4 regions of the Actinomadura sp. genome follow, and region 3 is predicted to be linked to each of the others. Evidence: riboswitches for the same ligand, from Rfam matches in the RefSeq annotation. Region 3 holds a riboswitch; each other region holds the start of a gene.
What was found. A riboswitch is a leader RNA that binds a small molecule or an ion and turns the genes downstream of it on or off. The one in region 3 is predicted to bind cyclic di-AMP.
Positions count from the first base shown of each region.

Region 1: linked by a shared signal. The riboswitch ahead of ACIWVC_RS28680 (NlpC/P60 family protein) and the one ahead of ACIWVC_RS21650 (NlpC/P60 family protein) in region 3 are both predicted to bind cyclic di-AMP.
Region 2: linked by a shared signal. The riboswitch ahead of ACIWVC_RS04340 (CHAP domain-containing protein) and the one ahead of ACIWVC_RS21650 (NlpC/P60 family protein) in region 3 are both predicted to bind cyclic di-AMP.
Region 4: linked by a shared signal. The riboswitch ahead of ACIWVC_RS31280 (CHAP domain-containing protein) and the one ahead of ACIWVC_RS21650 (NlpC/P60 family protein) in region 3 are both predicted to bind cyclic di-AMP.

Region 1 covers NZ_JBIQHY010000119.1:11,241-18,462, forward strand. The annotation lists gene ACIWVC_RS28665 (cytochrome P450) at 1-1,000, opposite strand, end outside; gene ACIWVC_RS28670 (LacI family DNA-binding transcriptional regulator) at 1,057-2,079, opposite strand; gene ACIWVC_RS28675 (LuxR C-terminal-related transcriptional regulator) at 2,564-2,794, shown strand; gene ACIWVC_RS28680 (NlpC/P60 family protein) at 3,019-4,014, opposite strand; cyclic di-AMP (ydaO/yuaA leader) riboswitch at 4,018-4,198, opposite strand; gene ACIWVC_RS28685 (amino-acid N-acetyltransferase) at 4,491-5,012, shown strand; gene ACIWVC_RS28690 (RDD family protein) at 5,017-5,820, shown strand; gene ACIWVC_RS28695 (RDD family protein) at 5,828-6,481, shown strand.
Region 2 covers NZ_JBIQHY010000006.1:97,526-104,747, forward strand. The annotation lists gene ACIWVC_RS04325 (DEDD exonuclease domain-containing protein) at 1-293, opposite strand, end outside; gene ACIWVC_RS04330 (NYN domain-containing protein) at 633-1,895, shown strand; gene ACIWVC_RS04335 (NlpC/P60 family protein) at 2,163-3,128, shown strand; cyclic di-AMP (ydaO/yuaA leader) riboswitch at 3,626-3,825, shown strand; cyclic di-AMP (ydaO/yuaA leader) riboswitch at 3,978-4,121, shown strand; gene ACIWVC_RS04340 (CHAP domain-containing protein) at 4,133-4,981, shown strand; gene ACIWVC_RS04345 (hypothetical protein) at 5,021-6,301, shown strand; gene ACIWVC_RS04350 (M48 family metallopeptidase) at 6,298-7,222, shown strand, end outside.
Region 3 covers NZ_JBIQHY010000067.1:14,488-21,709, forward strand. The annotation lists partial or broken gene ACIWVC_RS21640 (FHA domain-containing protein) at 1-719, shown strand, start outside; gene typA (translational GTPase TypA) at 799-2,652, opposite strand; cyclic di-AMP (ydaO/yuaA leader) riboswitch at 2,855-3,002, shown strand; gene ACIWVC_RS21650 (NlpC/P60 family protein) at 3,010-4,026, shown strand; gene ACIWVC_RS21655 ((deoxy)nucleoside triphosphate pyrophosphohydrolase) at 4,126-4,518, opposite strand; gene ACIWVC_RS21660 (Mut7-C RNAse domain-containing protein) at 4,518-5,306, opposite strand; gene ACIWVC_RS21665 (amidohydrolase family protein) at 5,335-6,621, opposite strand; gene ACIWVC_RS21670 (MarR family winged helix-turn-helix transcriptional regulator) at 6,684-7,208, shown strand; gene ACIWVC_RS21675 (NlpC/P60 family protein) at 7,218-7,222, opposite strand, start outside.
Region 4 covers NZ_JBIQHY010000149.1:1,786-9,007, reverse strand. The annotation lists gene ACIWVC_RS31295 (acyl-CoA dehydrogenase family protein) at 1-143, opposite strand, end outside; gene ACIWVC_RS31290 (glycosyltransferase) at 168-1,409, opposite strand; gene ACIWVC_RS31285 (CDP-glycerol glycerophosphotransferase family protein) at 1,393-4,287, opposite strand; gene ACIWVC_RS31280 (CHAP domain-containing protein) at 4,516-5,259, opposite strand; cyclic di-AMP (ydaO/yuaA leader) riboswitch at 5,271-5,408, opposite strand; gene ACIWVC_RS31275 (SpoIIE family protein phosphatase) at 5,879-7,222, opposite strand, start outside.

The DNA of each region.
Region 1 (7,222 bases), on a different contig from region 3:
GGTCCGGATCGTCGAACACGGACGGGTCGCGGTTGGCGGCACCCGTCAGCAGCAGGATGAGCTTCCCGCGTTCGATGAGCGTCCCGTCGAGGTCGACGTCCTCCAAAGCGGCCCTGAGGGTGAGCTGGACGGGCGGGTCGTAGCGCAGAAGCTCCTCAACGGCGGCCGGGACGTTCTGAGGGTGCCGCCGGAACAGCTCCAGCTGCGCGGGGTCGCGGAGCAGCGCCAAAGCGCCGTTCCCGATGAGGTTCACGGTCGTCTCGTGCCCTGCCACGAGCAGCAGCACGCACGTCGCGAGGAGTTCCTCCTCCGACAGGACGTCCCCGCCGTCGGAGACGTCCACGAGCGCGCTCACGAGGTCGTCCCGAGGCCGGAGGCGCCGCTGGGCGGCCAGCTCCCGGAAGTAGACCGCGAACTCCTCACGGGCCTTCTCGCGCAGCCGGATCTCGGCCTCCGGCAGGAGGAAGTCGGGGTCGAGGCCGCGTGCGAGGCTGTCGGACCAGCCTTTGAACAGGTCGCGGTCCCTGGCGGGGACGCCGAGCATCTCGCTGATCACGATGACGGGCAGCGGGTAGGCCAGCGCGGCGATCAGGTCGACCTCGCCGGACACGCCGTCCAGCAGCTCGTCGACCAGCGCCTCCACCCGCGGCCGCAGCCGCTCGACGAGCCTCGGGGTGAACGCCTTGCTGACCAGCCGCCGGAGCCGGGTGTGGTCGGGCGGGTCCATGGTCAGGAACGACCGGTTCCGGGCGCGGGACTCGCGCCACAGCCCGCCGCCCTCGGGCCGGTGCCCGAACCGGGGGTCGCGCAGCACCCGCTCGCACAGCTCGTGGGAGGTGGTCACGCGGAGGCCGACGTCCGTCCGGTGCAGGCGGCTCCCGGCGCGCGCGAGGCGGCGGTAGTGCGGGTAGGGGTCGGCCCGGAAGGCCGGATCCCCCGGATCGAACCCGAGGACCGCCGCGGCCTCGACCTCGACGACCTGCCCCGTCCTGTCCTCCATGCCCCCAGTCACCCGGAAATCAGACGAGATGTCAACAGGGTGACGGGGACGGGGCGTTAAGCGCTTTCGCGGACGACCAGTTCGGGGCGCTGCACGACCTGGCGGTGCTGGTGGGACTTGCCCTCGGCCATCTCGGCCAGCGCGAGCTCGGCGGCCTCCCAGCCCAGCTCCCGGCGCGGCTGCCGGACCGTGGTCAGCGGGACGGCGGCGCTCGCGGCCAGCTCGATGTCGTCGTAGCCGATGACGGCGATGTCCGCCGGGACGCGGACGCCGAGCCGGGTCAGCTCGTTGATCAGCCCGATGGCCAGCAGGTCGTTGGCGCAGAACACGCCGTCGGGGCGCGGCGACATCGCCATCACCGCGTGGGCGGCGGCCTGCCCCTCGGTGGGGCTCAGGGCGTCCTGGACGAGCGTGGCGGGCTTGCCGAACCCGGCCTCGACGATCGTCCGGGCGGCGCCGTCGCGGCGTTCCACGCAGGGCTGCGGCTCAGGGACGCCGGTCACGAACACGATCCGCGCCCGGCCGATGCCGAGCAGGTGCGCGGCGGCGATCTCGCCGCCCGCGACATGGTCGACGCGGGCCGAGCAGGCGTGCGAGGAGTCGCGGTCGATCAGCACCACGCTCATGCCGGCGGCGCGGAACCGGGAGATGTCCCCCGGGTCCAGCCCGACCGGGATGATCAAGACCCCGGCGGCGCGCTGCTCCTCCAGGAGTTCCAGGGAGCGGCGCTCCTTGGCGGAGGAGTGGTCGCTGGACAGCCAGAGGGCGTCATGGCCGGCCGCGTTCAGCGCCGCCTCGGCGCCGCGCGCGACATCGGACGCGTACGGGTTGGCGAGGTCCTCGACGACGATGCCGAAGGCCCGGCGCGGCTGGTCGCCGAACTCGCCCGCGGTGCGCTCGGGGCCCCGGCGGAGCCGGCGCGCGGACTCGTTCCGCACGAATCCGAGCTCCTCGATCGCCGCGCGCACGCGGTCACGGGTAGCTTCGGCCACGAGGTCTGGCCGGTTTAGGACATTCGAAACGGTCCCAACTGAGACTCCAGCACGCCTCGCGACCTCACGAATACTGGTCTGTGGCAACTCGCTCCTCGTCCCGACCCGGGAGAGTTTCCCCAGGTAGTGGCGTTATGCACGGCATGTGTCCGCTGCTGCGACTACGCAGCGTCACTAAACGGACGCGTAGCGCATTTGGACAACGCTTGACGGGCCGGATCCGGCCGCCTAGCGTTCCGAGCCGAAGCGTAGCTTGAAACGATTCACGATCTTGGTCCGCGGCGAGATCTGGCGAGTTCGACGAGAAGGGACGGGTGCGGATGGCTGGCGATCTCATCCCGTCTCCCTCGGACGACCAACGAGTGAATCGTCACCCGGAGTTCCCCCGAACGACCCCGCAATCGGCCAGGCGGCCACCTCCGGCCAAGCGCGCGAGACAGAAAAGGAACCCGATGATCTAAGTCCGGAAGGCTCCGGACCCGGCAACCCAACGCGTACAGAGGCCCAACCCGTGCCTGTGCAGCGGACGGCTGCATCCCCGCGGTCATCACCACGGACGAGGGAGGACGGAGTGGAAACAGCCACACTCGCACGTCGTGGCACCGACGATTTCGGGCTGAGCGAGGAGGAGATCCGGTTGCTCGCACAGATCGCGAGCGGTGTCACCGCCGATGTGGCGGCGCGCAAGCTGGAGCTGAGCGCACGGACCCTGCGGCGCCGGTTGCGGACGATCTGCGACCGGCTGGAGGTCAACACCCCTATCGAGGCCGTGGTGTGGGCGGCCCGGAGGCAGCTCATCTAGCCGGCTCCACCCCGACGCTCGCCAGGGGACGGGCGAGCGTCACCGAGAGATCCAGGCGGCGAACACGGTCGAATCCCGTCCGACCCCGCAGCGGCGGCGCCGGCGCCCTGGCAGGTAGGTCCCTGCAGGAGGCGTCGCCGCGGACGGTGTTCGAAGCCCACGCCGATGGGTCTCTTCACCATGTGCACGGGTGACCGGGCAAGGCCGTTCCGGGGCAAGGGCCGCTAGGCGACCCGGACGGCGCCGGCGAAGGGACGACCGGCCAGAGGCACGATCTTCACGACGTCACCCGTCTGGGGCGCGTGGATCATCTTGCCGTCACCGACGTACATCCCCATGTGGTGCAGGTCGGAGTAGAAGAACACGAGGTCGCCCGGCTGCAGCTGGCTGCGCGACACGTGGGTTCCCGCGTTCCACTGGCTGCCGGTGTAGTGCGGCAGGTTGATGCCCACCTGCCTGTAGGCCCACATCGTCAGGCCGGAGCAGTCGAAGCTGTTCGGGCCGGCGGCGCCCCAGACGTACGGGCGGCCGAGCTTGGTCATGGCGTACCGCAGCGCCTGCGCGGCCTTGCCGGTGCCGATGACGGGCAGCTTGGCGAGCTGGGTCGGGTCGCGCTTGACGATCGTGCCGCGCACCTTCTCGTAGGCCGCGGTGACCTTCTTGCGCTGCGACTCCAGCTTGGTGCGCAGGTCCTTGACCTGCTTGGCGCGCGCCTCGGCGGACTTGCGGGCGCGCTGGGCGGCCTGCATGGCCTGCATGAGCCCGAGGACCTTGGTGCTGTCCTGCTTGGCGAAGTAGTGGAGGGTGGCGGCCTGGTCGAGGACGGCCTGCGGGTCCTGGGAGGCGACGAAGGAGACCGTGGGATCGGAGCCGCCCTGCATGTAGCTGGTCGCGGCCAGCGCGCCGACCTTCTGGCGGATGGCCTGGAGCGCCTTCTCCTGCCGCTCGGCGTTCTCGGCGGCGACCTTGGCGGCGCGCTGCGACTGCGCCAGCTTCACCTTCAGGCCGTTGTACTGCTCGGTCAGCTGCTCCAGCTGGTCGGCGAGCTTGAACGCCTGGGACCGGAGCTCCTTGGTGGACGGCTTCGGGTCGGCGTGCGCGACGGCGGTGGATTGCGGGGCGATGACGTGCGGTGCGGCCGTCAGGGCGATGAGCGCGCCGGCGACGGTGACCGCGCGGCCGCGAAAACGTGAAAGAGATGCAGGCCGCGATTGCTGCACGAATTCTCCTCTCCTCGTCCGCCTACCGGGTTAGCTGACGGGTTGGGGCCGGAGCAGCCCGTCCGCGAGCATGCGCGGGCAGTGCCGCGGCGTTGCGGATTCACCCCTGACGGCGCCGGTCCGGGGGACGCATCCCCGAACGCTCCGAAAGTGGGTCCCCGGCTCCCCGGGGCGCTGGTTGCGACCCGCGGGACTCGGCGGTGCGGCCTCCGTTCTGCGGGTGGCCGACGTCAGCGATGGACACTAACGGAACGCGCAAGGGATGCCAACCAGAACAGGTGAAATCGCAGGTCGTGCGGCGAGGCGCGTGTTGCGCCGAGCACGTTCAGTAACGGGGAGCTGTGGTGCGCGTCACTTTTCGAACGCCGATAGCCGTGCCTAGTTGTTTCTATCTAGTTCTTCTTGGAAGGCGGCCGCGGCACGTCTGCCTACGCGTGCGTTCGATAAGACCAGGTGTTCGATAATCTCGCCTGTTTGTGGAGGTCGTGATCCGGCGTGCCCGCACCGCCGACGTTCAGGAGATCCGCAGGCTGGTCGATCTGTACGCCGGGTCGGGGCGACGCCTGCTGAAGAAGTCGACGGTGAAGCTGTACGAGGACGTCCAGGAGTTCTGGGTCGCCGAGGAGGTCCGGCAGGGGGAGCCGGGTCGCGTCGTGGGCTGCGGCGCCCTCCACGTGATGTGGGAGGACCTCGCCGAGGTCCGCTCCGTCGCCGTGGACAAGGGGTACGGCGGACGCGGCATCGGGCACCGCATCGTCGCCCGGCTGCTCGACACCGCGCGGGAACTCGGCGTGCGGAGGGTGTTCTGCCTTACCTTCGAGGTGGAGTTCTTCGGCCGCCACGGCTTCCAGCCGATCCTCGGGACTCCGGTGGCGCCAGAGGTGTACGAGGAGCTTCTCCGCTCTTACGACGAAGGCGTCGCGGAGTTCTTGGACCTCGACCGGGTCAAGCCGAATACGTTGGGCAACACCCGGATGTTGCTTCGCCTGGAGGACTGACCCAATGAGCGATTCCCCCAACCGTGGTCGGCGTTACCGAGCGCCGCAGGGGCAGGGTTCCTACGGCCCCCCGCCCCCGTACCAGGGTCCCCAGTGGCAGCAGCCCCGGCAGCCGTCACAACAGCAGTGGCAGCAGCCCTCGCCCCAGCAGCAGTGGCAGGAGCCTCAACAGGGCTGGGGGCAGACCTACGAGGCGTCCTACGGCGAGTACGGCGGCTCCCATGGCGACGAACCGCAGCTCGCCCCGATCCTCCGGCGGGCCGGCGCCCGGCTCCTCGACAACGCCCTCGTCGCGGTCTTCGGTTTCGCGCTCATCCTGCCCGTGACGGTCGCCGCCTTCGGGCTCGGCGACAAGAGCGGCAGCGACCAGGACGAGGGCGGCATCTGGAACTGGCCCATCATCTTCACGCTGTTCTGCGTCATGTCGGTGCTGCCGTTCCTCTACGAGGCCGTCCAGCTCTCCATGTGGGGGCGGACGCTGGGCAAACGCGTCATGGGGCTGGGCATCGTGCAGGCGCGTCCTGTGGGGCGGCCGATGACCACCACGCAGGCCGTGTGGCGGGCGGGGATCGTCCACATCGGCTACCAGATCGGTGTCTTCTTCTTCCTCGTCCTGGCGGTGATGGTGTGGGAGTACGCCGCCTACGGGATGGCACTGGTCTGGGTGGGCGGCCTGATGGCCTACCTGTGGGCGATCTGGGACCAGCCCCTGCACCAGGCCCTGCACGACCGCTTCGCCGACACGCTCGTCATCGACGAGCGCGGCACGTACGACGAGTACACCGAGTACACCGAGTACGCGGAGTAGGGCCGCGATGGCGGCTGACCTCGCCGAACCGGGCCAGCGCCTGCTGGCGCGCGTCGTCGACACGCTCATCGTCGGCGTGCCCGTCGTCCTCGTCGTCCGCGAACTGTTCTCCGGGCATGCGGTGGACGTCGTCGCCCCGCCGGCCGTGGCCGGGTGCATGCTGCTCTACGAAGCGGTCCAGCTGGCCCTCTGGGGCCGGACGCTGGGCAAGCGCTTCGCGGGCATCGAAGTCGTCGCCGCCCTGCCGGCCGTCCAGTCCGGCGGGGCGGACGCGGAGGAGCCGGCGGGCACGGGCGGCGCCGGGATCCTGCCCCTTTCCGTGCCGGGATTCGTGCCGGTGACCGCTCCCGAGGGGCCCGCGCCCGAGGGCGCGCCTGAGCCAGCCCCTGAGGGCGCCGCATCCGAGGAGGGCGCGCCCGCGCGATCGGCCGGGCCTCCGGGCGGCGAGGCGGAGGCCGGTGCTCATCCGGGCGTTCTGCAGTCCGTTCTCCGCGCCGCGGTCTATTCGCTGCCGATCGCCGCGCGCCCGATTCCCGTGGCGGGTCTCCTGGCGAGCGTCTTCTGGGTCGCGAACGCCGGGCTCATGTTCGAGGGGACGCGGCGCCAAGCCGTCCACGACAGGCTCGCGGGGACCGTCGTGGTAAAACGTTCGCGCCCCTGATTCTCCGGCCTTCTGCGGCCCTCTCAGGCGCGTTCAGGCGCGCTTCCGGTAGACGATCCCGTTCCCTCGTCCCGCGATCCATCGCGGGACGAGGGTTTTCGCCTGTCTTCTACATGCTTTCCACTGGGATGGACCGGTCTGTTTCGGACCGTCCGCGTTCGCAAGGCGAATCCCAGCTCGTTCCGGTTACGGCCCTGAATCAAGGCGGGATGTGCCGCCTCCCGGACACCCCCTCCGGATTGAAAGACTCCTCGCGCGCCGTTGCCATGGGGCCGGGGATGCCGCTTGTCGGGCGGTACTGGACTAACTCTGGACGGGACGCGGTCTCACTGCGGAACGGACTTTCGCGCGCCCACGCGCACGGTGCCGGTTCGTGGACCACGTTCACCCCGCCGCTTCTGGACCGGATGTGGGAGAAGTGGGTTACCGGCCAGTCGGATTGTGCCCCAATCGGCCGTTTTCCGGAGGCCGGCGCGGCGGCGGCATCGGCCGCATCGCCGAGAGGCGGCGCGGGGCCGCGACTTCCCGCCCGGCGCGGGCGGAACCGACTTTCGGCACCGCCCTCCTTCCGGTTATCGGGCAACATCAGCCGGTCAGCGCGATGATCTCCGCTTTCCGTTCCTTGGGACCCCTCGGGCATACACGCGTCCATGCGTGCCCAGGCGTCGTCCTGGGTCTCCCCAGGTGCGCGGCGTGCCGGAGCGCCGGGCCGCGCGGATTCCCGGCCGCGGACGGGTTAGG
Region 2 (7,222 bases), on a different contig from region 3:
GGCAGCACCGACTCGATGCGCGGCGCGGCCGTCACCATCGCGGTGGTGATGCCGGTGAGCGCCGTGATGAACGGCGGTACCGGCCCGCCGGGGTCGACCAGCGTGGCCAGCTCGCCGAGCTCCTCTCCCCCGCGCACCTTCACCGCGCCGATCTCGGTGATGGCCGAGTCGGCGGCCGAGCCGCCCGTCGTCTCCAGGTCGACCACCACGAAGGTGACCTCGGAGAGCGGAGTGCCGAGGTCGTCCAGCGTCCCCTGTATCCCAGGCCCCCGGACACCGTGCGCAGCCGTCATGTGCGCGACCGTAGAGGACGCCACCGACAGAAGCCCGGGCCGCTAGGGTTGGGGGGCGCCCGCGCGTCCCGGCGCGCCGGGGGGCCGCGGGGCCGGTCCGGGGGAGCCCGGCGCGATCCGCCCGGCGCACGTCCGCCCTGGTCGCTCGCCGATTAGGACGAGGGGCGGCAGGGAAGACACAGCCCACCGGCGGCGTAGCCCGGAAGGAGCGGGATCATCGACAGCGGCCCCGAAGCGACCCCCGGCTGCGCGGAGTCCGGCGGGCAGGCCCCCCGTCCCGCGGGGGCGGCCCCTGAGCCCCCTCGGGAGGAGCGGCTGAACCGGCCCCTCCCCGAGCCGGTGCGGCAGTCCGTGGTGGAGGCGGCCGCCGAGCTGATCGGGGCGCTGGCCCCCGACGAGGTCCCCGCGCCGCTGCGCCGGTTCGCGCGCTTCGAGCGGCGCAAGCGCGCCAAGCTCGCCGGGCAGCACATCGCGGCGGTGCTGGAGAAGGACCCCGGCTTCCGGGCGCGGGTCGCCGAGCCGCTGCGCGAGGCGCAGGCCGACCTGGTGGAGGCCGTCGAGGGCGGCAGCGTGCCGCCCGCCGCCGACCCGGTGCGCGTCGCGGTGCTGGCCTACCTGCTGCGGCCCCCGGGCTGGACGGGGCTCGTCGAGTCCGCGCGCGCCGAGCTGGAACGCTCCGCGACCGCGTCGGAGGAGGAGGCCGCCGAGCGGCGCGTCGCCGCGCTGCGGGAGGAGCTGGCCACCGCGCGTGCGGCGCGCTCCGCCGAGCTGGACAAGGTGCGCGCCGAGCTGCGCGAGACCAAGGCCGAGGTGGCCGAGCTGCGCCGCAAGCTGCACGAGGCCCGCACCCGGTTCCGGGCGGCGGAGGAGCGCGCGGACGCGCTCGCGGCCGAGAGCGAGCGGGAGCTGGCCGCCGCGCGCGAGTCGACCGCCGCGTCCGAGAAGGAGCTGCGGAGGCTGCGGGCCCGCGCCGCGCGGGCGGAGGCCGCCGCGGAGGCCGCCAAGCGGGCCGCGCGCGAGGGCCGCAACGTCGACGACGTGCGGCTGCGGATGCTGCTCGACACGCTCGTGGACGCGGCGCAGGGCGTCCGCCGCGAGCTGGCGCTGCCGTCCACGATCGGGCGCCCCGCCGACCTGGTCGGCGGGCAGGCGCACCGGGCGCTGCCCGGCCGGGCGCTGTCCGACGGCGACCCGCAGCTGCTCGACCGGCTGCTGACCCTGCCGCAGGTGCACCTGGTGGTGGACGGCTACAACGTCACGAAGACCGGGTACGGCGAGCTGCCGCTGGCGGACCAGCGCAACCGGCTGGTGTCCGGGCTCGGCGGGCTCGCGGCGCAGACCCGCGCGGAGGTGACGTGCGTGTTCGACGGCGCCGAGCTGGACGCGCCGGTGGCGATCGCGGCGCCGCGCGGCGTGCGGGTGAAGTTCAGCGCCCCGGGGCAGACGGCGGACGAGCTGATCGCCGAGCTGGTGCGGGCCGAGCCGCCGGGCCGCCCCGTGGTCGTGGTGTCCTCGGACCGCGAGGTCGCCGACGCGGCCCGCCGCGCCGACGCCCGGCCCTGCCCGTCCACGCTCCTGCTGCGCCGGCTGGGCCGGTCCTAGGCCGCACCGGCATAAGGAAGCCATAAGGCTGCGATAAGGGACGGGTCGCACTCCGTGATCATTTCGTCACGAAAACGAGACAATGATCGTCGATGTCAATTAAAGAGTGACGAACCGGTTGTGACGGGTGTTGCCCGTCGCTAATGTCGTCCGCTGACGTCGTGGACGAGAGGGGCGAAACCGACCGTGGCCAAAGATCTCATCGGGGCACCAGCGAAGGGGCGTGACCGGAGAGGCGGCTCGGCGAGAAGAGGCGCTTCGCGCCGCATGGCGGCCGTCGCCTGCCTCACCCTGACGGCCTCCCTCGCGTCTCCCCCGATGGCGGCGCACGCCGACCCCAAGCCGACCAGGGCGCAGGTCCAGAAGAAGCTCACCAAGCTCGCCGAGCAGACGGACCAGTTGGTCGAGCAGTACAACCAGCTCCGGGAGAAGCTCAAGGTCGCCAAGAAGAAGTTCGACAACGCGGCGGACGCGGCCAAGCGGGAGCAGGCGGCCTTCGAGGAGCAGCGCTCCAAGATCGCCCAGATGGCGGCCGCCGCCTACAAGAACGGCGACTCCGCGGACGTGACGGGCTTCGTCGGCAGCAAGGACCCGCAGGCGATCCTCGACCAGGCGGCCGTGTTCTCCCACCTGTCGCACGAGCGCAGCTCCCAGCTCACCCAGTTCCTCGCGACCGCCCAGCGGCTCCGCCGCGAGGAGTCGCAGGCCAAGACCGCCCTCGACGAGGTCAAGGCCAAGACCAAGGAGCTGCAGGCGAAGAAGAACAAGCTCGACAAGGAGGTCGCCAAGCAGAAGAAGCTGCTGCGCAGCCTCGGCGGCGGCACCTCCTCCGGCGGGTCCTCGGGCGGCACCGGCGGCACCTACAACGGCCCGGCCAGCGGCCCGGCCCGCAAGGCGCTCGACTTCGCCTACGCGCAGCTCGGCAAGCCGTACCAGTACGGCGCCGAGGGCCCGAACTCCTACGACTGCTCCGGCCTCACGATGAAGGCGTGGGCGGCCGCGGGGGTCAACATCACCCGCACGACCAACTCGCAGTACGCCGCGACCAAGCGGGTGGCGAAGAGCGACCTGCAGCCCGGCGACCTGGTCTTCTTCAGCGGCCTCGGCCACGTCGGCATGTACGTGGGCGGCGGCAAGATGATCCACGCCCCGCGCACCGGCAAGACCGTCGAGGTGGTCAGCATCACCTCGGGCTACTACCTGAGCAACTACTACGGCGCCGGGCGCCCCTGACGCCCCGCCCCGCACGCCCCTCGCGGGTGTGACGGAGCTCTCCCCGACGACGGACCAGGTCTGACCTGGTCCGTTGTTGATTTTGGGGGGGTTTGCCTTCTGTTGGGGCTTTGGTACCTTGTCACCACCCCGGCGCCCTCCAGACGCCGTGGCCCCGCGGCGCCCACCAGGCGCCTCGGTCCCACGCGGCGCATCCAGCCGCCGCGTACCGGCGGCGCGAGCCACGCGCCGTCCTCCCTCCCCGGGCGACACGATCCACGTGCCGTCCAGCGGCACCGGACGGTGCCGCGGCGGTCCGCCCCCGGACCGCGGCCGGCCCGGCCACCGTGCGCACGCTCACGGCGTGCATGGCGCTGAGAGCGCAGCCACGGCGGTCCTCGCGGGTCAGGCCCCCAGGACGCCCCGGCAACGGCCGGCGTCCGCGCACAACATCAGGAGCCGCTCGTTCGCACGCGGGAGACAGGTCCCGCGCCGGGCCCCATCTCGCCCCCAGGAACGCAGCGGCAGCGCCGAGTCCGCGTCAACGCGGAACCGGGGACCCACACCGCCGGAGTCCGGGAGACCTCCCGGACGGGCATTCCGGCACCCGGGGTGAATCGGTGCGTCTCTCCCGGCCCCGTTCCGGTAGAGCCCGCCGTAGGGCCACTTCCACGCCCGAACCCGTCAGCTAACCCGGTAGGCGTCTGGAAGAACGAAGGAGTGAGTTCCGCAGCGTTGCCTGGGCGTGGCCGCCCGACGCGCGGCCACGCCCGAGCACACTGCACTCCGCGGACGCCCCCGTCCCGCGGAGCCCCCATCCGAACCGGCGTGCCCTCCGGCACGCCACCGCCGAGTCCGCGGTCCGCCGCGCGCACACGCGCGCCCGGACGCGGAGCCGGGGACCCATCGTGTCCTTTTTCGGGGTGAATCGGCATGCCCGCCATGGGCGGCCGTAGGGCGGCTTCCACGCCCGAACCCGTCAGCTAACCCGGTAGGCGGCATGGAAGTCGAGGAGATGTCCCCCCGTGCCAGGCGCACATCGCAAGAAGACAGCGGGCAAGCACCGCAAGCCCTCCACCCTGTCCGTCACCTGGCGGACGACCGGCGGCGTGCTCGTCGGCGCCGCCGTGCTCGGCACCGCCGCGGCCACCGCGCAGGCGTCCGTCCTGCCGTTCGCCTCCGCGCCGGCGGCCGCCGCGGCGGCCGGCGTCACCACGGCGAAGAAGGCCGCCGGCGGCTCGTCCAAGGGCGCGTCCAAGGACAGATCGGCCCGGACGGCGGAGAAGGCCCCCGGGAAGCCCGGGAAGAGCCCGGACGGCCAGCGCCCGCGGGGCGGGCCGGTGAAGAAGCCGAAGGCGGCCGCCCCCGGGAAGTCCGGGGACGCGCGGCCCACCGCCGAGGAGGCCATCGAGATCGCCAAGTCGCAGGTGGGCGTCACCGAGGACGGCGGCGGCGAGACCAAGTTCCAGAAGTGGTACATGGGCACCGCCCGCGCCAAGGAGACCGTCGCCCGCGACGGCGGCTCCATCAGCGGCTACAGCGACGCGCAGTGGTGCGACATGTTCGTCTCCTGGGTCGGCGAGCAGCTCGGCTTCACCGACCAGATCGGCATCGACGCCTGGACGGTCGCCCACGCCCGCTGGTTCCGGCAGCACGGCCGCTGGGGCACCGAGCCGCGGCCCGGCGCGATCGTCTTCTACGCGTGGAGCGGCGGCAAGGCCGTCAAGGACATCCGGCACGTCGGCATCGTGGTCAAGAAGATCGACGGCGACACCATCGAGGCCGTCGAAGGCAACACCGGCAACGCCGTCAAGATCAAGAAGCGCTCGGCCGACGACGTCGTCGGCTACGGATACCCCGACTACCGGTCATGACGGCGCTCCGGGCGGCGCGGGCTGCATAGGATCGCGGCCATGGAGGACGGTCCGGAGCGCGGGGGCTCCCTGTCGCGGCGCAGGGTCCTCGCCCTCGGCGCGGGCGGCGCCGCCGCGCTGCTGGCGGGCGGCGCCGGCCTCCTCGGCGCCCGGCCGGGCGGCGGCGCGCCGCCGCGGGACCGCGCCTCCCGCGGCGATCCGTCCGGCGCGGCCGGGGCGTTCGCGCCCGAGGCCGCCGCCCCCCTCTTCGCCAACCGCGCGCGAGCCGTGCGGGACGGCGACCGCGCCGCCTTCCTCGCCACGGTCGGCAGTGCGCCCCGGGCGTTCCAGGACGTCCAGTCCCGCATGTTCGACAACCTCCGCAGGCTTCCCCTGGAGGGCTGGCAGGAGCGCGTCGTCGCCACCCAGGCGGCGGACGGGAGGGGCGCCGTCGTCCGCACGGAGATGCGCTACAGGCTGCGCGGCTACGACAGGGGCTACGCGGCCCGCACCCGCTACCTCGCCCTGGCGCCGCGCTCGGGCTCCTGGACGGTCGTCGGGGACGGAGCGTCCCACGGGCTCACCGACGACGCCTGCATCTGGGACGGCGGCCCCCTGAGCGTGGTGAAGGGCCGCGCCGGCCTCGTCATAGGCGACGCGGGCGGCCTCGAAGGCATCGCCGAGCGCCTGGACGCCGCCGTGCCCGTCGTCACGAGCGTCGTCGGCCGCGGGTGGGCGCAGCGGGTCGTCGCCCTCGTCCCCGCGGACACGGCCCTCGCGTCGGCGCTCGCGGGCCCCGGCCAGAGCCTCGACGAGATCGCCGCGCTCGCGACCGTCGTGCCGGCGGCGGGCGCCGGCCGGGGCGAGGACCGCGTCATCGTCTCCCCCGGCACCTTCGGCCGCCTCAACGGCCTCGGCCGCGACGTCGTCCTCACCCACGAGCTGACCCACGTCGCCATGGGCGGCGCCCGCGACCGGCGGACCCCGCTGTGGCTCATCGAGGGCTTCGCCGACTACGTCGGGTACCGGCGCGTCAAGATCAGCGTGCGGTCGGCGGCGGGCGAGCTGCGCCGCGAGGTCGCCGCGGGGCGGGTCCCGGCCGCGCTGCCTGCGGCGGCCGCGTTCGCGGGCGGCTCCCCGCGCCTGTCCCAGGCGTACCAGGAGTCCTGGCTCGCCTGCCGGATGGTCGCCGACCGGTACGGTGAGGCGGCGCTCGTCCGGCTCTACCGGACGGCCGGGCGCGTCTCGGAGGCCGCCGCGCTGCGCGACGTGCTCGGTCTCACCCGGGACCGCTTCACCGCCCTCTGGCGCGACTACGTGAAGAAGGAGCTGCTCAGATGAGCGAGCGAAGCGATCCGGAGGACGCCGGGGGCCGTCCCCCCATGAAGGACCTGGCGGACGAACGGGCGGACGAGCGGGCGGGCGAGGCGCGGGGCGAGAGCGCGGAGGGCGGAGCGTCCGGTGCCGCGCGGGCGCGGCGGCCCCGCGTCGCCGCGGCCGTCGCCGCCGCCGTGCTGTTCGCCGCCGTCGCGGCCGTCCTCGCGCTGACCACCCCGTGGAACCCGCTGCCGGGGCATGTGCCCGGCGGCCGCGTGCGGGCCGATCCCGCGCTCGACTTCACGCCGGCCGAGATCGCCCGCTCCAGGGCGTTCGACTCGGCCGTCAACCCGCCCGCGTACGCGGGGCTCCTGGCCGGCGTCGCGGTGATCCTCGTCCTCGGTTTCACGCCGCTCGGCGCCCGCTTCATCGGCCTGGTCACCGCCCGCACCCGGCGCCGCCCCCTCAAGGTCATGGTCGCGGCGGCGGCGCTGACGGCGCTGCTGCGCGTCGCCGGGCTGCCGTTCGACGTGTGGCGCGAGTCGGTGCTGCGCCGGTACGGGCTGTCCACGCAGAGCCGGCCCGCGTGGCTCGTCGACCAGCTGAAGTCGCTCGGCGTCACGTGGGTCATCTGCACGATCGCGCTGCTGCTCCTGTACGCCCTCGTCCGCCGGTTCCCCCGCTACTGGTGGACGGGCGCCGCCGCCGGGGGATTCCTCCTCGTGGTGCTGGTGTCGTTCATCTACCCGGTGGTCGTCGAGCCGGTGTTCAACGACTTCCACTCGCTGCGGCAGGGGCGGCTGCGCACCGAGCTCCTCGCGATGGCGGAGCGGGACGGAGTGCCCGTGAAGGACGTCCTGGTCGCGGACGCCTCCCGCCGGACGACGTCGCTGAACGCCTACGTGTCCGGGTTCGGCTCCACGCGCCGCATCGTCCTCTACGACA
Region 3 (7,222 bases):
ACGGCGCCCCCCAGCAGGCCCAGTACGGCGCTCCCCAGGAGCAGCAGTACGGCGCCCCGCAGGACCAGTACGGGGCTCCGCAGCAGGACCAGTACGGCGCGCCGCAGCCGGGCCCGGCGGACCACCAGTTCGGCCCGCCGCCCCAGCAGCACGGGCAGCCCCCGCACGGCGCGCCCCCGCACGGCGGACCGCAGCACGGCGGACCGCAGCACGGCGGACCGCAGCACGGCGGGCCGCCGCTGCCGCCGCACGGCCGTGAGGCGACGCTGCTGCCGCCCGACCACAACCAGGGCCAGCGTCCCCCCGCCCCCGACAGCACGGCGTTCATGTGCCCGTACTGCGAGGCGGTGCTGAGCAACCCGGGCGCCGCGCAGTGCGACTCGTGCCTGCGCCCCCTGCCCAAGCAGGGCACGCCCGTCCTGCGGGTGCAGTTCCCCACGGGCGAGCTGAAGGTGTCCGTCGGCCAGCACCTGGTGCTCGGCCGGGACGCGGGCCAGTCGCCGGTGGCCGCCACGTTCACGCAGTACGACAACGTGTCGCGGCGCCACTCGACGGTCTGGCTCGACCCGTCCGGCACGGCCTGGGTGCGGGACGAGGGCTCCACCAACGGGACGTTCGTCAACGGCGAGCGGCTCCCCCGCGGCGTGGAGGCGCCTCTCCGCGACGGCGACCAGCTCCGCCTGGCCGCCGACGTGACGGGGACCGTCCAGCTGAAGTGACCCGCATGCAAGGAGGCGGCCCCGCGGTTCTCGGAACCTCGGGGCCGCCTCCTTCACGCTAAGGCCGCTCGCCGGCGGGTCAGCCGGCGCGCTTGGTGCGGGCGCGCATGCGCTCGCGCTCCTTGGCGTCCAGCACGACCTTGCGGATGCGGACGTTCGCGGGCGTCACCTCGACGCACTCGTCCTCGCGGCAGAACTCCAGCGCCTCCTCCAGCGACAGGATCCGCGGCGGGGTGAGCCGCTCCAGCTCGTCGCCGGTGGACGACCGCATGTTCGTGAGCTTCTTCTCCTTGGTGATGTTGACGTCCATGTCGTCGGCGCGGGAGTTCTCCCCGACGATCATGCCCTCGTACACCTCGGTGCCCGGCCCGACGAAGAACGTGCCGCGCTCCTGCAGGTTCGTGATCGCGTAGGCGGTGGCGGCGCCCGCGCGGTCGGCGACCAGCGACCCGGACGGGCGGGTGCGCAGCTCGCCGAACCAGGGCTCGTAGCCCTCGAAGACGTGGTGCGCCATGCCGGTGCCGCGCGTCTCGGTCATGAACTCGGTGCGGAACCCGATCAGGCCGCGCGCCGGGACGAGGAACTCCATCCGGACCCAGCCGGTGCCGTGGTTCGTCATGTGCTCCATGCGGCCCTTGCGGACGGCCATGAGCTGCGTGACGGCGCCGAGGTGCTCCTCGGGGATGTCGACGGTGAGCCGCTCGACCGGCTCGTGCTTCCGGCCGTCGATGGTCTTCGCGACGACCTGCGGCTTGCCGACGGTCAGCTCGTAGCCCTCGCGGCGCATGTTCTCGACGAGGATCGCGAGGGCCAGCTCGCCGCGGCCCTGCACCTCCCACGCGTCCGGGCGCTCGGTCGGCAGCACCCTGATCGACACGTTGCCGACCAGCTCGCGGTCGAGGCGGTCCTTGACCATGCGGGCGGTGACCTTGGTGCCCTTCTCGCGGCCGGCCATCGGCCCGGTGTTGGTGCCGATCGTCATGGAGATCGCGGGCTCGTCCACGGTGATCAGCGGCAGCGGGCGCGGGTCGTCGGGGTCGGCGATGGTGTCGCCGATCATGATCTCCGGGATGCCGGCGATCGCGATGATGTCGCCCGGCCCCGCGTCGTCGGCGGGCTTGCGGGTGAGCGCGTCCGTCATCAGCAGCTCGGTGATCTTCACGCGCTCGATGCTGCCGTCGTGCCGGCACCAGGCGACCTGCTGGCCCTTCTTGATCGTCCCGGCGTGGACGCGGCACAGCGCGATCCGGCCGAGGTAGCTGGAGGCGTCCAGGTTCGTCACGTGCGCCTGCAGCGGCGCGTCCGGGTCGTAGGACGGCGCCGGGATCGTCTCGGTGATGACCTGGAACAGCGGCTCCAGGTCGGCGCTGGCGGGCATCTCCCCGTCGGCGGGCTTGTCGAGCGACGCCCGCCCGGCCCGGCCGGACGCGTACACGATCGGGAAGTCGATCTGGTCCTCGTCGGCGTCGAGGTCCATGAACAGCTCGTACGTCTCGTCCACGACCTCGTCGATGCGGGCGTCGGGACGGTCGGTCTTGTTCACGACGAGGATCACCGGGAGCCGCGCGGCGAGCGCCTTGCGCAGCACGAACCGGGTCTGCGGGAGCGGCCCCTCGCTGGCGTCCACCAGCAGGACGACGCCGTCCACCATGGACAGCCCGCGCTCGACCTCGCCGCCGAAGTCGGCGTGGCCCGGGGTGTCGATGATGTTGATCGTCAGCCCGTTGTGCCGGACGGCGGTGTTCTTCGCGAGGATCGTGATCCCCTTCTCGCGCTCCAGGTCGTTGGAGTCCATGACCCGGTCGTCGACGTCCTGGTTCTCGCGGAAGGCCCCGGACTGCCAGAGCATTGCGTCGACCAGCGTCGTCTTCCCGTGGTCGACGTGGGCGACGATCGCTACGTTCCGGAGGTCGTCGCGGGTGGAGATGGGCATGCGGGTTACCTTGCGTGAGGTTTCAGGAGAGTCGCCGCAGAAAAGCGGCAGCACTCCATTCTACGCGCCGCGGTGCCCGGCCCATCCCGGCCGCGTCCTCCCACCCTTCACACGCGGTCACACGCGCCCCGATTCGCCAACTTTGCTCATCCTTTGTAATCTGCCCGAGATCCGGTCGTCCGGAGCCCCACCCCCCGGGGCTGCGACCGGCACGCCGAATCTCCCGCCCGCCGGGAGAACCGGGGACCCAACCCTCGGGGTGAATCGACGCGCCGCAGGGCGGTGCGCCGTAGGGCGACTCCTGGCCCGAACCCGTCAGCTAACCCGGTAGGCGCGTGAGGAGAGGAGAACACCGGCTTGGCACCGGACCCCCGCCGGCGGCGGCGCTTCGCGCCCGCCGCCACCGCCGCCCTGCTCCTGACCGGCCTCGGCGCCACCGCCCCCGTCGCCGCCCACGCCGCGCCGCCGCTCCGCCTGGCCGCCGCCGCGACCGCGCCCAGCCCGACGCCGACGACGGAGAAGGGCCTGCGCAAGAGCCTCAAGGCGCTGAACGAAGAGGCCGAGATCCTCACCGAGAAGTACAACAAGGCCCGGGTGGACCTGAAGGCGGCGCAGAAGGCCGAGCAGGATGCCACCAAGAACGCGCAGGTGCTGCGCGCCCAGGCCGGCCCGGCCCGCGAGCAGCTCGGGCGGATGGCCGCCGCCACCTACATGGCCGGCGCCCCCGACGCGATCTTCGGCTCCGACGGCTCCGCCGAGGGGCTGACCGAGCGCGCCTACCTCACCCAGAACCAGGCCGCCGCCGTCAAGGCCCTGCAGAAGCAGATCCAGCGGGCCGACGCCGCCCAGCGCACCGCGGAGGCCAAGACCGCGCAGGTCAAGAAGGCGTGGGAGGACGCCAAGAAGGCGCGCGCGCAGGCCAAGGCCAAGGTCACTGAGGTGATGAAGCGCCTCGACAAGCTCTCCACCACGCACGCCCGCGACCCGCGCACCGGCCTCACCGCCAGCATCAAGGGCTCGGGCCTGCCCGCCAAGATGGCCCGCAAGGCCTACAGCAAGATCGGCTCCCCCTACGTGTGGGCGGCCGCCGGCCCGAACAGCTTCGACTGCTCCGGCCTCGTCGTGTGGGCCTACGCCCAGGTCGGCAAGCCCGGCCTGCCCCACTACACCGGCGACCTCTACCAGCTCGGCACGAAGGTGCCGCGCAGCCAGCTGCGCTCTGGCGACCTCGTGTACTTCGGCAGCAACCTGCACCACATGGGGATCTACCTGAGCGACGGCAAGTTCCTGCACGCTCCGCAGACCGGCGACGTGGTGAAAATCTCCAAGCTGTCGGACCGCTCCGACTACGCGGGCGCCAACCGCATCTCCTGACGGGCGCGGCGCCCCCACGGATGTCGGGGGCTTCCTGCGGCGCGGCAGGAAGCCCCCGAACTCATCCGCGCGATCCGACGCCCGGAGTGCGGCCGGGCCTCAGCTGAAATGCTCCCGGGCGAGCAGGTCGATCACCGGGCGGTCCCCGGGGAGCCAGTCGACGTCGTAGAACTCCGGCGGGGTCAGCCAGCGGAGGGCCAGGTGCTCCAGGGCCCGGGGCTCGCCCTCGATGATCTCGGCGGTCCAGACGCGCAGCAGCGCCCGCTCGCTGAGCGTCCAGTCGCCGCCGACGCGGCGGCCGAGCCGGATCTTGATCGCCAGTTCCTCGTCGCACTCGCGGACCAGCGCGTCCTCGTCGGACTCGCCCGGGTCGACCTTCCCGCCCGGCAGTTCCCAGCCGCCCGCCATGTGCGGCGGTTCGGCCCGCTGCGCGCTCAGCAGGCGCCCGCCGGCGATGATCGCCGCGCCCACGACCACGAGAGCGATGGCCATCAGCCCCTCTCCGTCATGGCGGCCTCCGGCCTGCCGCCGTCCCGTGCGGCGCCGACCAGCCGCGTCGCCTCCCGGACGATCTCCTCCAGGTGGCCGCCGTGCGCGCCGCGCCAGTAGACCTGCCCGCAGCCGGCGCAGCGGCCGTAGACGTCGTAGCTGCGGCGCGTCCCGGCTTCGAGGCCGCCCTCGACCTCGCGCTTGTCGACCGGGACGAGCTCGCCGTTGCAGGCGGTGCACCGCGTCCAGGGGCGCAGGACGGGCGCGAACCGGTCGAGGAGGTCGCGGAGCTGGTCGTCGGGCCGGGAGCCGCGGACGTAGGCGCCCGCCCAGAGGGCGCGGCGGCGGAGGAGGCCGCGGTCCTGGGTGAGCAGGACGCGGCGCTCCTCGTTGGCCTGGACGACCAGCGCCGGGTCGTCCATGTCGTTGTGGTAGGCGGTGTCGAGGCCGAGGAGGCGCATGCGGCGCGCGAGCGTGCCGAGGTGGACGTCCAGCAGGAAGCGCGGCGCGTCCTGGCCCGGCTCCAGCGGGACGGGCTGGGGGCGCGGCACCGCCGCCACGTGCACCTCGTCGCCGGGGCGCGGGCGGGTGGACGGCTCCGCGGGTTCGCCGCCGATGGTCATCGGGCCCGCCTCGGTGAGCGGCACCCCGAGCGACTCGACGAGGTGACCCAGCGTCGACGTCCCGTCGCAGGGCACCTGGTTCACGCTCTTGCGCCGGGTGGCGGGCAGGAACATCAGCAGTTCGTCCGCGACGCGGACGGTCATCTCGGGCTCCACGCCGATCAGCATGCCACGCGCCCCCGGCTTTCCCGTGCGATTATCGGCGGGTCAGGCGCGCGGCGGACTCCGAGAGGGAGTCCAGCAGGGCCGGGACGTCGTGGCCGCCGAGCACTCCCCCGCGCTTGACGACCCGGCCGCCCACGAGGACGGTGTCGACGTTGCGGGTGTCCGCCGACAGGACCACCGCCGCGATGGGGTCGTGGGCCGCGGCGGTGCCGGTGTCGACGCTGAGGACGAGGATGTCGGCGTGTTTGCCGGGGGTCAGCGACCCGGTGACGTCCGCCAGGCCGGCGACCTCGGCCCCTTCGATGGTGGCCATGCGCAGCGCGTCCGCGGCGGTGAACCCCAGGCCCGCGCCGCCGGGGCGTCCCCGCTCCAGGAAGTAGGCGGCCCGCATGATGCTGAACATGTCGCCCGGCCCGCTCGCGACCGTGTCGGCGCCGAGGCCCGTGGGGACGCCCGCGTTCCGGGCCCGTCCGGTGGGCGGGGGGCCGATGCCGAGCGCCGCCTCGATCGCGGGTGCGACGGACACGGTCCCGCCGCTGCCGGCGATCCGCTCGAACTCCTCGCCGGTGTAGTGGTTGGCGTGGACGTAGGTCGTCGGGTGCTTCAGGAGCCCGGCGTCCGCGAGGAAGGCGAGGCCGCGCGCGGCGCTCTCGGGCCCGTGGCCGCCCATGTGGACGGTGACCGGCAGGCCGAGGTCGCGGGCCAGCCGCCACTCGGCCAGCGCCCGCTCCTCACCCGCGATCTCCGGGCCGAGCGCCGCCATCGCCATGGTGAGCGTCCCGGCGGGCGCGTCGAAGTACTCGCCGCGGACGCGGCGGGTCTCGGCGGCCAGCGCGCCGGGGCCGCCGTCGCCGCCGTAGCAGTAGCCGAACACCGCCCTGATGCCCGATGCGCGGAGCGCTTCGACGTTCGCGTCGGTGTGGCCGGGGCTCAGCTGGATGTGCGACCAGTCGACCAGCGTCGTGATGCCGGAGTCGAGGCACTCCAGCACGCCGGCGAGCGTCCCGGCGTACACGTCGTCCGGGCGGTAGCGGGGCGCCAGCTCGCCGAGGACGCGCTCCAGGTAGGCGGGGAGCGTGCCGTCGGGGACGGTCGCGCGGATCCCCGCCTGCCAGGTGTGGCGGTGGGTGTCGACGAAGCCCGGCAGGACGAGCTTCCCCGCCGCCTCGACGACCTCGGCGTCCGGCGGTGCGGCCAGGCCGGGGCCGACCGCGGCGATGCGGCCGTCCTCGACCAGGACGTCGGCCTTCCCGAGCACGGTGGGCGCGGGTGCGGTGTCGATGACGACGCCGTTCCGGAGGAGTACAGTCGGTGTCATGCGAGAAAGCTTAAAGAAAAGCTTTTAAGAAAGCAATATGGCGAGTCAGTATCCTCGGGGACGTGCAGGGAGACGACGGGGAGCGCCGCGACGACGTCGACGCGGTGGCCGCGACGTGGCGGCGGGACGGGCTGTCCGAGCCGCTCATCGCGATGCTGGAGGTCGGCAAGCGGGCCGGGCGCATCGCCATGCTCGTCCAGCAGGCCATGCGGCCCGCCCTCGCCGACCTGGGGCTGACCTACGCCGAGTTCGAGGTGCTGACCGTCCTGCGGCGCGAGGGCGAGCCCTACCGGCTGCGGCCCAGCGAGCTGACGCGGTCGGCGTTCCTCACCTCGGGCGGGACGAGCAACGTCCTGCAGCGGCTGCACAGGGTCGGCTACATCGAACGCGAGGCCGACGCGGGCGACGCCCGCAGCCGGTTCGTGCGGCTCACGGCGGACGGGCTGCGGGTCACCGAGCGCGCCCTGAAGGCGGCCGGGGACGCGCACGAGGACGTCATGGCGCGGGTGCCGGAACGGGACGTGCGGGCCGCCGCGGACGCGCTCCGCGAGATCCTGCTGGCGGCCGGCGGCCGGCGGTTCCGCTGACGCCGCGGGTCAGG
Region 4 (7,222 bases), on a different contig from region 3:
AGCCGCTCCTCGAACGCCTCGTGCTCGCGTCCGGGCCCGCCGAGCCCGCGGGCGTGCGCGAACTCGCCCTGCAGGTTCGACCGGAGCCAGTCGCGGACCTCGGCGCGGAACTCGCGGTCCCGCGGCGACTCGTTCTGGTTCACGCCACGGACTCTACCAAACAGTTGTTAGAAAGAATCACTCCCCAGCGCGGGTTCGGCCTCCCGTCCCGCCGCCGGCCGGGCGGCCGGCCCGGCCGCCCGCTCCGGGGAGGCCGGCGGCAGGTCCCGGTGGAGCAGGTCGAACAGCCGGTCCCAGCGGGCGAGCACGGCGTCCGGGTGGAACCGCAGCACCGAGGCGCGGGCCTCCGCGCCCAGGGCGCGGCGCGCCTCCGGGTCCTGGATGAGCCGTTCCAGCGCCGCGGCGAAGGCGGCCGTGTCGCCCGGCTCGACCAGGACGCCGCCGCGGTCGTCCTCGATCAGCGCGCGGACGCCGGGAGCGCAGTCGAACGCGACCGTCGGCAGCCCGTACGCCATGGCCTCCAGCACCGACATCGGGAAGCCCTCCGCCCGCGACGGCAGCGCGAACACCGACGCCTCGGCGAGCGCCTCCCCGACATCGGCGACCACGCCCCGGAACTCGACCGACTCCATCCCGGCCGCCCGGGCGCGCAGTTCCTCCTCGTCCGGGCCGCTGCCGTAGATGCGAAGCCGCCACTCTGGACGGCGCGCGGAGATCGGCTCCCACGCCTCCAGCAGCAGATCCACGCCCTTCTCGTAGGAGAGGCGCCCGACGCAGGCCACCACAGGAAGGTCCAGCACGGGGTTGACGGCCGGGGTGACGTGCAGCGGGTTCGGGATGTAGTCGACGTTGGTCATGCCGTCCCGGGCCCAGGCGTCGGCGTCCTCGGCGGTCAGGACCAGCATCCGGTCGGCGTCCGCGTAGTGCTCCTTGACCCTGCGGTACCGCGTCGACCTGCGGGTGGCCCCGTAGGACTCATGGCTCATCGCCACGACCCGCAGCCCGGCCGTGTCGGCCAGCCGGACCCACTCCATCGCCCACACCTGCGCCACGATGATCACCGAGCCCGGCCGGGCGGCGGCGAACAGCTCCGACAGCCGGGCGGCGCCCCGCCGCTGGGCCGCGGCCCGCCGCCATTCCCGGGCGCGCGCCACGGCGTTCAGGTGCTGCACGGGCTTCACCGGGCGCCACGCGATGACCGGCGGCCGCCACTCCCGGTGCAGCACCTCGACGGCGTAGGAGCCGTCGCGCCCGTGGTGGCAGGGCTCCGCGCTGCGAGTGATGCCGATGAGCGTGACGCGGTCCCCGCGCCCGGCCAGCAGCCGCGCCATGTGGTGCGCCCAGCGCTGGAGCCCGCCCATCTCGTCGGTGTTGTTGCACACGATGAACACGTCACGCGGTGCCGCCATCGCCCCTCCCCCTCCGGCCCGGCCGTGCGGCCGGGAAGTAGCGGTCCACCACCGTCCGGGCGGCGGTGCCCCGGTCGTGCTCGCCGAAGCGCGCGGCGAACGCGCGGCGCCGGGCCGCATGGGCGGCGTCCACCGCGTCCAGGCCGGCGAGCGCGGCGACGAGCTCCTCCTCCGTGCGCGTGATCGGCCCGGGCCCGTGCAGGTCCAGGTCGAAGTAGCCGGCGGTGCGGTCCCGGCCGTCCGGGAGGTGCAGGATGATCGGCCGGTCCAGCAGCGCGAAGTCGAACATGATCGAGGAGTGGTCGGTGACCAGCGCGTCCGCGAGCAGCAGCAGCGGGGTGACGTCGGGCACGGCGCCGACGTCCCGCATGACCGCGCGGGCGCCGGGCGGGACGTTGGCCCGGCACAGGTAGTGCGGCCGGACGAGCAGCACGTACTCCTCCCCCAGCTCCCGCGCGAACACGTCCGGGTCGACGGGCGGGTCGAGCAGCTTGACGGGGCGCCCCTTCGGCCCGGTGGCGAACGTCGGCGCGTACAGCACGGCGCGGCGCCCGCCGTCCAGGCCGAGGGACGCGCGCAGCGAGGCGACCTCGGCGGCCAGCTCCGGATCGCCGTCCACCCCGTTGACCAGGGGGTCGTTGCGGGGGTAGCCGGCCGGGAGCAGCTCGGAGCAGACCCCGAGGCCCGCGCACAGCGTCTCGGCGTCGTGCCGGGAGCGCACCAGGAAGCAGTCGTAGCGCTCCACCATCCGGCGCAGCCGGTCCCGCTCGGCGGCCGGCCCACTCTTGAGCCGCGGCCGGTCGAGGCCCATCAGCTTGAACGCCGACCCGTGCCAGGTCTGGATGTAGGTGGTCTCGGGACGCTTGCGCAGTCCCTCCGGGAAGCCCTGGTTGTCCACCCAGAACCGGGCCCGCGCCAGCGCCAGGAAGTACGCCCACGAGCCGCGCCGGACCAGCACGGCGTCGTCCGGGAACCCCTTCGGCGACGACGCGTACGCCCACACCGCCGTCACCGGCCGGCCCGTCCTGCGCAGCTCCCGGTAGATGTACTTCGGGTTGTCCGAGTAGTGGCGGCCGAGGTGGCTCTCGAAGACCGCCAGGCCGGGCCGGACGGGCAGCCGGCTCAGCACCCGGTTGAACACGGCGATCTTGGTCTTGCGGGCGGTCAGCCGGCGGCGCACGCTCGTCCCGATCCCCCGGGCGCGGCGCCAGGCGAGGCGTCCCGCCGGGGAGCGGGCGGCGCGCAGCGCGGCGGCCCCGGCGAGCCGCGCCCACGGGCTCGCCGTCTCCAGCGCGAAGGCCAGGTGCCCGCCGTCGGTGACGTAGGAGCGGAGCCGGTCCGCGGCGATCCGGGTCAGCCGGGGCCGGACGGGCAGGCCGACGCCCGCCAGCGACGGCGACCCGCGGCCCTCGCCGAGGCGGGTGACGATCTCCTCGCCGTCCGCCCGGACGCGGAGCCGCACGTCCCAGACGGGGTCGATGAACCCGACCGGCCGGATCCGCCGGGCCGGGTCGAGCTCGGCGCGCCACGCCAGCCGCTCCCCCTCGTGCCGGATCGCGGCGCGGGCCCGCGCCTTGCGCGCGCGGCGGCGCCGGTCGCAGAACTCCAGCGTGGCGGCCAGGTCCGCGTCCGGGGGGATCCGGCCGAGCGGGTTCAGCACGTGCCCGGCCAGGTGGAGGCGGCCGCCCCGCATCTCCAGCCGCGTCACCGTGTTCGCCGGGCGCACGTCCTTCAGCGGGCGGACGTGGAAGCCGAAGCCGGTCACGTCCAGGACCCGGCGGCCGAGGCTCCCCCGCGGCCGGTGCGCGCCCCAGAAGACCCGCCCGTCCCGCTCCACCAGCCGCGCGCGCAGTTCGGGCCGCTCGGCGGGCCGGTACTCGGCGGCGGCGAGCGCGGCCGCGTGGTCCCCCTCGCGGATCAGGTACGCGGCGATCGCGGGCATCGGGTTGGCCAGCTCGAAGACCCGCGGGTCGAGCTCGGCCAGGTACGCGGCCGCGAGATCGAGGAAGCGGTCCCGGTAGCCGGCGTCGCGGTCGCGCAGCTCCCGCAGGTAGAGCAGCAGGTCGTGGTTGACGAACTTCACGTCCTTGGCGCGCCGCAGCTCGTGCGCGCCGCGCAGCGTGAACAGCATGTCGATGCGCCGGTGGATCTCCAGCCGGTCGGCGAAGTTGGCCAGCTCGGCCCGCCGGTTGGAGATCGACGGCGCCGCCGTCCGCTGCCGGACGTGCCAGTGGTAGACGCGGTGCGGGATCAGCGCGGTCCGGCGGGCCGCCAGGTACGCCTCGGCGGTGAACAGCAGGTCCTCGTAGTGCAGCCGCTCGACGAACCGCAGCCCGTGCTCCTCCAGGAAGCCGCGCCGGTACGCCTTGTTGGTCGAGAGCGTGTCGTAGAGCAGGTCGGGGTTCTCGGCCAGGGACCCGTAGACGGCGCTGTTCCGGTAGAGCCACGGATACCAGGGGCGGATGCGCCCCTTCGCGCCCTCGGGGACGTCCAGGAAGATCCGGTCGCACAGCCCCGAGACCAGGTCGGCGCCGGTGCTCTCGGCGGCGGCGAGCAGGTTGAGGCAGGCGTGCCGGTCCAGCAGGTCGTCGCTGTCGAGGAACATCAGGTAGCGCCCGGCCGACGCCTCGATCCCGGTGTTGCGGGGACGGCCGCAGCCGCCGGAGTTGGCCGGCAGGTGCACGGCCCGGACCCGTCCCGGATGCGCGGCGGCGAGCCGGTCGGCGACCTCCCCCGTGCCGTCGGTGCTGGCGTCGTCCACGATCACGGTCTCCACGCCGCCGAGCGACTGCGCCAGCGACGAGGCGACCGCCCGGGGAAGCCGCCGGGCGTCGTTGTAGGCGATCACGACCACGCTGACATCCGGGCGCAGCCGCATGGGCATCCCTCCCGTTCCGCCGGGGACCGAGCCGGGCGCCGCGGGGCGCCGGCCGGACGCGCGTCCGCCAGGGATTCCTTTCCTGGAAAGCCTCAGTGAGGTCCAAGAGGGATCAAAGGCTGTCAACGCTTCGCATTACCCGACTTCACCGGAGACATGGGGGCAGACCGCCCGGAAAGCCCGAAGGCACCCGGCCGGGGAGCCGGGCGCCTTCGGGTGCGGGGAGGGTCAGGAGGCGTAGTCGGGGTAGCCGTAGCCCACGATCTGCGACTTGTCGCGGATCTTCTTCTCCACCTCGTTGTTGCTGTTGCCCTCGATGGTCTTGACCTTGCCGCCGCCGTTGTCCTTCACGACGAGGCCGACGTGGTCGATGTCACCGATGCCGCCCTTGGAGCCGTTCTGCCAGTCGAAGAACACGACGGCGCCCGGCTTGGGCTTGTGGCCCCAGCGGTCGGTCTTCTTGAACCAGCTGGCGTGCTGGACGGTGTAGGCGTCCCAGCCCATGTTCTTCACGCCGGTCTGGGCGCCGAGCCAGGAAACGAACATGTCGCACCACTGGGCGCCGTTGTAGGCCTTGACCGAGAAGCCGCCGTCGCGCTTGGCGGTGGCCTTGGCGTGCGGGGTCGAGACGTACCACTTGTGGAACTTGGTCTGACCGCCCTTGCCCTCGCTGATGCCGACCTGCTTCTGGGCCAGCTTGATGACCTCGGACGGCTTCACGTCGCGCGGCGGCACCTTGTAGCCGGCCTCGCGGGCCTCGGCCGCGCTCGTCTTCGCGGACGTCTGCGAGGCGGCGGCGCCCTTCGCGGCGGCGGCCTGGGCGGGCGCGTCGGCCGCGGCGCTGCCACCGGCGAGGGGGTTCAGCACGGCGAGCCCGACGGCGCCGGCGAGGACGGCCCCGACGGCGGCGCCGACGGCCTTGTCCTCGGACGAGAAGCGGTTGAGCGAAAGTCGATCGAAACGACCGGACATGCAGGGAATCTCCTTGTCTTCCATGGCGCCTACCGGGTTAGCTGACGGATTCGGGCATGGAAGCAGCCCTACGGCGCGGCTCTGGACGCGCCGATTCACCCCTGGAACGTTGGGTCCCCGGCTCCGTCCGGTCGTGGCGACCGGGACGGACTCGGCCTCGCACCGCGGACGCGGTGCTGACTATTCGGATTTGCCTCAGCGACTGGTCTCGGTGAGGGGGGCGCGCATCGTCTGGCGCGCATCGCGTGCGGGTGCCGCTCCGCGATCATCGGCCGCACTGGGCGCGGCCGGCGGCAACGCATGGGGCGCGCTGCGGGATTCGGATAGAAGGTAGCAACCTTCTCAAGAAAAGCAAACCAGGCACAAACCTCGGTTATGCCCGCTCAATGCCCTTCCAAGGATTCACCAACAGCGTCCGGCCCCGGGGTGTTCCCGATCTTTCCCCGACCGGCCCTCAGCCCTTTGCCCATGGGACTTACCGGCCGATGAGCAAAGGGTAAAGAACGCTCACCGGGCGAGGGCCGGCGCCCGGCGGACCGCCGCGCGCCGGCCCTCGCCGCCGGTCACTATGAGTCGTACCTCACACGGGCGCCCCTCGCGGGCGGGCGCGTGGGGTCGGTCACTCGACGAGCAGGGCGAACAGGGTGGTGTCGTCCGCCGCCCGGTCGAACTCCATCCGCGCCAGCACCTCGTCCAGGGCCAGGTCCGGGCGCAGCGAGGAGTCCTGCAGGATCTCGGTGAGGCGGCCGATGCGCTCGTCCAGGTCCGCGTCCCTGCGCTCCACCAGGCCGTCGGTGTAGAGGAACAGCAGGTCCCCCGGGTGCAGGCGGGTGGTGATCGTCGTGTACTGCCAGGGCATCGCGCCGAGCATCGGGTCGCGGACCACCTCCAGCGGCGCCGCCCGGCCCTCCCGCACCAGGATCGGCGGCGGATGGCCCGCGCACGTCCACGCCAGCACCCGGCGGGACGGGTCGAAGTGCGCGACGATCGCCGTGCCCGTGGCGGGCGGGTCCATGGTGCCGACCAGCTCGTTCAGCCAGTCCACCAGCCGTCCCGCCGGCTCGCCCGTGCAGGCGAGGCCGAGCAGCCCGTTCCGGGTCCGCGCCATCGCCGCCGCCGCCGGGAGCCCGTGCCCGGCCGCGTCCCCGATGGCGAACAGCCCCCGGCCGTCCGGCAGCGCCCGGGTCGCGAACCAGTCCCCGCCGATGCGGGCGGTGCTCTCCGCCGCCAGGCTCCGGACCGCCATGCCGAGGCCCGGCAGCTGCTCCACCTCGTCCTCGTCCGGCAGGATCGCGCGGCGCAGCGTCACCGCCACCTTCCGCTCCTGCGCCGTCCGCGCCTGCTGCTTCAGCATCTGCCGGCGGGTCTCGGCGAGCGCCCGCTCCACGCCGCGCCGCCGGGTGATGTCCTGCGAGACGACATTGATCGAGATCGGCAGCCCGGAGTCGCCCAGCACCGGCTCGGCGAACAGCCACAGATGCCGCGGCGTCCCGTCCGGCCCGATCACCCGGTGCTCGGCCTCCACCGGCTCGCGGCGGGAGAACATCGTCTGGACGGCCTCCTCCACCAGCGGGAGGTCGTCGTCCGCCACGGCCTTCGGCAGGTCGTGCGGCATCGGCGGCACGTCGTCGGGGCCGAGGCCGTAGTTGGCGCGCATCTGCGGCGTCCAGTCCGCCTCGCCGGTGGCCAGGTCCCACTCGCCGAACCCGATCAGCGCCAGCCGCTCCACCCGCTCCAGCCGCCGCGCCACCCGGTCCTCGGCGAAGTGGTACCGCCACGTGACGCACACCCCGGTCGGCACCCGGACGCATCGCACGCTCATCCGGGACGACCTGGACAGGCCCCCCTGGGCGGTGGAGTACATGAACGAGGGGCGCTCCATCGGCGTCCCGGTCTCCAGCACCCTGGTGTACTCGTCGAAGAGCCCGCTGAGCGCGGCGCCCGGATCCGTGCGCAGCAGCCG